2 linked regions of the Desulforamulus hydrothermalis Lam5 = DSM 18033 genome follow. The protein of the gene in region 1 interacts with the protein of each later gene in a pairwise test. Links are inferred from orthologs where the notes say so. Each region holds a gene or a part of one and is shown in the gene's direction. Other genes may lie near its edges.

Region 1 (3,374 bases):
GTGCTGGCCTACATTCAATTAAGGGAAGGATACAGTTTAACCAAAGAAGAGGTTCAGGCTTACTGTAAAGATAAAATTGCCAAATATAAAATACCTTCTTATGTCTTATTCACCGACAGCTACCCCACCACTGCCAGCGGTAAAATTCAAAAATTTAAATTGCGCGAACAGGCCATTAGCACCCTGGGTCTGGAGAGCCTGACCAAAATTGAAACAGCTTAGGATTGTTGAAAAACCGCACCGTTCGTGGTAAAATTTGCGAGGAATACGAGTTTGGCTTTCCGCTATTACAGTACGACTAGGGGGCAAGTGTTTTGCAGGAACAATATAACTTTAAACAAATAGAAAGCAAATGGCAGCAGTATTGGGAAGAACAGGATATTTACCGGGTACCGGATGACTCCCAACGGCCTAAATACTATTGCCTGGAAATGTTCCCTTACCCGTCCGGCAAATTACACATGGGCCATGTGCGCAACTATTCCATCGGAGATGTTATTGCCCGCTTTAAAACCATGCAGGGCTACGATGTTTTGCACCCCATGGGGTGGGACGCTTTCGGCCTGCCTGCTGAAAACGCCGCCATCAAGCACGGCATTCCGCCGGCCACCTGGACCTGGGATAATATTGCACACATGAAGGGGCAGCTCAAACAACTGGGTTTAAGTTATGACTGGCGGCGGGAAGTGGCCACCTGCCACCCCGAATACTACCGCTGGGGCCAGTGGCTGTTTCTCCAGCTATACAAAAAAGGCTTGTGCTACAAAAAACATGCCCGGGTCAACTGGTGCCCTGATTGCGCCACGGTATTGGCCAACGAGCAGGTTGTTGAGGGTGCCTGTGAACGCTGCAGTGCCCCGGTGGAACAAAAAGAACTGGACCAGTGGTTTTTCCGTATCACCGATTACTCCCAGCGGTTGCTGGATGATCTGAAAAAATTGCCGGGCTGGCCCGATAAGGTTAAAATCATGCAGGAAAACTGGATCGGCCGCAGCGAAGGAGCTGAGCTGACCTTTAAAGCAGCTGCTACCGGGGATGAAATTACAGTTTTCACCACCCGGCCGGATACTGTTTACGGCGTTACTTACATGGTGCTGGCGCCGGAACACCCCCTGGTGGCCAAGCTGTCTGCCGGTACACCCCAGGAAACTGCAGTGGCCGAATTTGTTAACCGGGTGAGCAATCAAACTGAATTGGCCCGCACCAGCTCAGAAAAAGAAGGGGTGTTTATCGGAGCCTATTGTATCAACCCCTTTAACGGCGAGCAGGTTCCCATTTTAACCGCCAATTATGTGCTTTATCATTACGGTACCGGTGCTGTAATGGGCGTGCCCGCTCACGACGAGAGGGACTTTGAGTTTGCCAAAAAATATAACCTGCCCATTAAAGTTGTTATTCATCCTTCGCCGGCACAGCCTTTAAATGAGGTTGAGATGACCGATGCCTACACCGGCGACGGCATTATGGTAAATTCCGGTCCCTTTGACGGAACCCCCAACCGGCAGGGGATTCGTAAGGTAATTCAATTTGCCGAAGCCAAGGGCATTGGCAAAGGGGTAGTTAATTACCGGCTGCGGGATTGGTTAATTTCCCGCCAGCGCTACTGGGGTACACCGATTCCCATAATTTATTGCAAAACATGCGGCGCTGTGCCTGTACCGGAAGACCGGTTGCCGGTGCTGCTGCCTACCGATGTAGCCTTTAAGCCCACCGGGGAATCACCTTTAAAAAGCCGGCCGGACTTTGTTAATACCGTCTGCCCGCAGTGCGGCGGTCCTGCCCAGCGGGAAACCGATACCATGGATACCTTTGTGGATTCCTCCTGGTATTTCCTGCGTTATACCAGCCCCCGGGATACCGGGCAGGCCTGGGACAAAGCCAAAGCCGACCGCTGGATGCCGGTAGATCAGTATATCGGCGGCGTTGAGCACGCCATTTTGCACCTGCTGTATTCCCGGTTCTTTACCAAGGTGTTTTATGACTTGGGCCTGGTTAATGCGGAGGAGCCTTTCGCCAATTTGCTGACCCAGGGCATGGTATTAAAAGACGGGGCCAAGATGTCTAAATCCAAGGGCAATGTGGTCAGTCCGGAAGAAATTATTGAACGCTACGGGGCAGATACAGCACGGTTATTTATCCTGTTTGCGGCGCCGCCCGAGCGGGATTTGGAATGGAGCGACCGGGGGGTTGAAGGCTGCCACCGCTTCCTTAACCGGGTATGGCGTCTGGTTTATTCTGTGCAAGACCAGGTAGCTGCCGCCCCGGCTATCCAACCGGGAACTTCGTTGGTAGGCGTACACAAAGAAATGCGCCGGTTAACCCATTATGCCATCAAAAAAGTTACCGAGGATATCAGCGGCCGCTTTAACTTTAATACCGCCATCAGTGCCATTATGGAGCTGGTTAACGGTCTTTACACCTACCGCGATAAAGTGGCGGAAGTGGAGCGGGATGCGGCTGTCTTGGCGGAAGCGGTAAACACCGCGATTATCCTGCTGGCTCCCTTTGCCCCGCATATTGCGGAGGAATTATGGCAGGCCACCGGACACCGAGACAGCGTGCACCGCCAGCCTTGGCCCGCCTACGACCCGGCTGCCCTGGTGGAAGATGAAGTGGAAATTGTTGTTCAAATAAACGGCAAAGTTCGGGAACGCTTGCATATACCGGCCAACATGAGTCCTGCCGAAATGCAGCAATACGTGATGGATCAAGCATCGGTACAAGCGTTAATTGCCGGCAAACAGGTAATTAAGGTTATTCCCGTGCCCGGCAAGCTGATTAATATAGTCGTAAAATAAGGCACCCCTGGCGGGTGCCTTATTATTATTCATGTATGTACCGCCGTCAGCCATCCTATACTAAGATGTAGATGCCTACGGAGGTGGAGGTATGGAAGAACTGTTGGCGCATGTTTGGCGAACCGTTGTCATCTACCTGGCGGTACTGGTGATTGTCCGGCTGACGGGCAAGCGGGAGATCGGTCAGCTTTCTTCCTTTGACTTTGTGGTGGCCATCATCCTGGCAGAGCTGGCGGCCATTCCCATGGAGTCTTTGGATATTCCCATCTGGCACGGCATAATTCCCATTGCCACCCTGGGGCTGTTAGAGGTGGGCTTTTCTTATCTGACGCTAATTAATCGTCCGCTGCGCAAATTATTATACGGCACGCCCCAAATCATTATAGAAAACGGCAAGTTGTTAAAACATGAGATGCGTTCTTCCCGCTATAACCTGGATGACTTGTTAAGCCAGCTGCGGGAAAAAGGTTACCATAATATTGAGGATGTGGAATATGCCATTTTAGAAACCTCCGGCCGCTTAAGCGTTATTCCCCGCTCCCAGAAACGGCCGGTAACCCCGGAAGATTTAGGTAT
Region 2 (3,313 bases), on another replicon or contig:
ACTTTCATCAATTATTGAGCACGCTATCCAGCGCGGCACGGAGGCGGCAGGCAGCGGAGCGGCGTTGCTGCAATCGGTGGCCTACCGTCAGGAACTGGCGCATCTGAATGTGCAGGTGCGGACGGTAATTTTAGGGGCGACTTTGGGTACCCTGGTGGGAGGCTTATTTATCCCCACTTTTATTACCTTCTTTACCAAGGGTATATATTTGTTTGATCAGGTGCGGTCGGTACCCAAAATGATCGGGTTGCTGCTGTTTTCGCCGGTCAAAGCGGCCAGCCAGGTCAGGCAGGCTGTGCGCATACCCAACCGGCAGTTTTTTCTGCAGGCCCTTCGACAAAAAATTAACATTCCCAAAAAATTTCTGGTGCTTAATGTGCTGGTTACCGGCATATATACCACAGCGGTGCTGTCAGCCATTTATGCCGGTGCCTTATATCCCGAATTTCGTTCTACGGCAGCTTTTTTATCCGGCATCATTAACGGTATTGCCACCGTTTTATTTGCCACGGTGGTGGATCCTACGGCTGCCGGCATTACTGACCAGGCTCTGCGGGGAGAAAGGCCGGAGCAGGATATTAAGCAAATGTGCTTTTACCTGGCTCTTACCCGCTTGCTGGGCACGATACTGGCGCAGCTGTTTTTTGTACCAGCCGCCTTAATTATTAAATATGCAGCGCAATTGATTGCCCGGGGCGGCTTTTAACGGCAAGTTCCGGTCGGGGACGGTTTTCGATTTAAATTAAGGAGGCAAGTCATTATGGTTAGCCCGGAAATTAAGGCCAGAGCAGAGGCTTTGCGACGGGAGATAGAACACCACAATTACCTATACTATGTATTGGACCGGCCTGTTATTACGGATGACCAATACGACCGGTTAATGCAGGAATTGATCCGGTTGGAGGCGGAATATCCGTCACTGGTGACGCCTGATTCGCCGACCCAACGGGTGGGAGGGCAGGTGCAGCAGGGATTTCAGTCGGTACCCCACCGGGTGCCCATGCTAAGCCTGGCTAACGCTTTCAGTGAGGCTGATTTGCGGGAGTTTGACCGCCGGGTGTGCGGCAACCTGCCCGGCGAGCCGGTGGAATATGTGGTTGAGCTGAAAATTGACGGGTTAGCCATCTCCTTAACCTATGAGAACGGGCTGCTGGTGCGGGGAGCTACCCGGGGCGACGGCGCGCAGGGCGAAGATATCACCGCTAACCTGCGTACCATCAAAGCCATCCCCCTTCGTTTAAAGGAAGCGGTACCCTTTTTAGAAGTGCGGGGCGAGGCTTATATGCCCAAGGATTCCTTCAGCCGCCTTAATGAAGCCCGCCAAGAGGCCGGGGAACCGCTGTTTGCCAATCCCCGCAACGCTGCGGCAGGCAGCCTGCGGCAGCTGGACCCGGCAGTGACGGCGGCCCGCCAGCTTAGCATTTATATGTATGCCATCGGCCACCTGGAGGGCCGCCAAATATCGAGCCACGCGGCCGGCCTGACCTGGCTGCGGCAGCTGGGACTGCGGGTTAATGAACATTACCGGGTGTGCCGGGATATCGAGCAGGTTATTGATTATTGTGCCAAGTGGCAGGAAAAAAGGTTTCAACTGCCTTATGCCATAGACGGTCTGGTGATAAAGGTTAATTCTCTGGATCAGCAGCAGCGGCTGGGGGCCACCCTGAAAAGTCCCCGCTGGGCCATTGCCTATAAATTCCCGGCGGAACAGGCGGTAAGCACCATTAAGGACATTATCGTCAGGGTAGGACGAACCGGGGTGTTGACACCGACAGCTGTTTTAGAACCTGTTCAACTGGCCGGCACCACAGTCAGTAAAGCAACTTTGCATAACGAAGATGTAATTCGCCAGAAGGATATTCGGATTGGCGATAAAGCCCTGGTACAAAAGGCCGGTGATATTATCCCGGAAGTGGTGCAAGTTTTTCCTGAACAAAGGAACGGTAAAGAAAAGGTTTTTACCATGCCCGCTACCTGCCCGGCATGCGGTGCTCCTGTGACAAGAGCAGCCGGGGAGGCTGCCCACCGTTGTACCAACCGGTATTGTCCGGCCATAGCCCGGGAAGGCATCATCCATTTTGTGTCCCGGGGCGCCATGGATATTGCCGGTCTGGGGGAAAGCATCGTTACCCAATTAATTAAAGCCGGCCTGGTGCGGGATGCGGCGGATTTATACAGTTTACGCTATGAAGATTTAATCAAGCTGGAACGTATGGGAGCCCGCTCCTCCCATAACCTGCTGCAGGCCATTGAGGCCAGCAAAAGCAATTCGCTGGCCCGGCTGCTGTTTGCCCTGGGGATTCGCCATGTGGGCGAGCGGGCCGCGAAAGTTTTAGCGCAGCATTTTGGCTCCCTGACGGCTATAATGAACGCAACCTTCGAAGATTTAACCGTTATCCCGGAAATCGGTCCTAAGATTGCTGAAAGCGTGGTGGATTATTTTGCCCGGCCGGACCACCGGCGGCTGGTTGAGCGGCTGGCCGAGGCAGGCGTCAACATGCAGGAAGCAGGGCAGCCAAACCCGGCTGAACTGCCCCTGGCGGGCAAAACCTTTGTGGTGACCGGTACCCTGGCGGCTTTTTCACGCCAGGCTGCCCAAGCGGCCATTGAACAACTGGGCGGCAAAGTAGCCGGCAGTGTCAGTAAAAAAACTGATTATCTGGTGGTGGGTGAAAATCCCGGCTCCAAGTACGAGAAAGCCCGGCAGTTGGGCATTGCCATCCTTAATGAGGCAGAGTTTATTGCGTTGTTGAAGCATAATGAAAATTAATCATTGACAACCGGGCCAGGAGGGCCCGTTTGAGGCGGCCCCAATGGCGATCGTAGCGAATCATAGCGCTGTCGGTGCGTAGACCGGAGCCAAAGGGGATCATAAACCACCGGCAATGTTTGTCGACACTCTGGAGGCACCGCTAAGGTGCCTTTGTCCTTTTTAATTACACTCCCTTTTACCTCAAGATTTGCCAGGCTAAAGACGATATCACTAATTAATGAAGGAATTTCCGGGCAACTAAAGAAGTAACAGTCTGAGGGGTGATGAAGTGAGATTTTGTTTCTTGTTAGCAGTCTTTTACTTAATGATGTCAGCCTGGCCGGCGGAAGCCGGTTATACCGTATACCCCTATGGCCGGTTTGTCTGGCAGCAACAAAAAGCTGGCAAATTGTCGGCGGATGTGACAGTGACGGCTAACGGGTTGTTGTATGTTCCGGCGGGCAATAAAATTATTTGTTATGATTTGGGCAATGGGTCGAAACTTTGGGAACGCAAGCTGGAACTGAGCGGCAAAATAACCGAGCCCCTGCTGGTGGACAA

Evidence for each region.
Region 2: the proteins of leuS (region 1) and ligA interact in binary tests that used the Escherichia coli proteins (3 or more experiments, as listed by UniProt). The link is inferred for Desulforamulus hydrothermalis Lam5 = DSM 18033 from one-to-one orthologs.

What each region holds. Positions count from the first base shown.
Region 1 is NZ_CAOS01000008.1:23,625-26,998, reverse strand. What follows is about bases 6-3,056. They hold leuS (leucine--tRNA ligase), read left to right. Parts: upstream 6-314; coding sequence 315-2,798; downstream 2,799-3,056. Other genes in these bases: DESHY_RS05330 (DUF421 domain-containing protein), read left to right, coding at 2,890-3,056; DESHY_RS05340 (AMP-binding protein), read left to right, coding at 6-222. Also shown: more of DESHY_RS05340, read left to right, coding at 1-5; more of DESHY_RS05330, read left to right, coding at 3,057-3,374.
Region 2 is NZ_CAOS01000014.1:28,208-31,520, forward strand. What follows is about bases 276-3,265. They hold ligA (NAD-dependent DNA ligase LigA), read left to right. Parts: upstream 276-760; coding sequence 761-2,770; downstream 2,771-3,265. Other genes in these bases: DESHY_RS12085 (lipid II flippase Amj family protein), read left to right, coding at 276-706; DESHY_RS14770 (hypothetical protein), read right to left, coding at 2,739-2,873; DESHY_RS12095 (PQQ-like beta-propeller repeat protein), read left to right, coding at 3,042-3,265. Also shown: more of DESHY_RS12085, read left to right, coding at 1-275; more of DESHY_RS12095, read left to right, coding at 3,266-3,313. UniProt on the Escherichia coli protein: DNA ligase that catalyzes the formation of phosphodiester linkages between 5'-phosphoryl and 3'-hydroxyl groups in double-stranded DNA using NAD as a coenzyme and as the energy source for the reaction.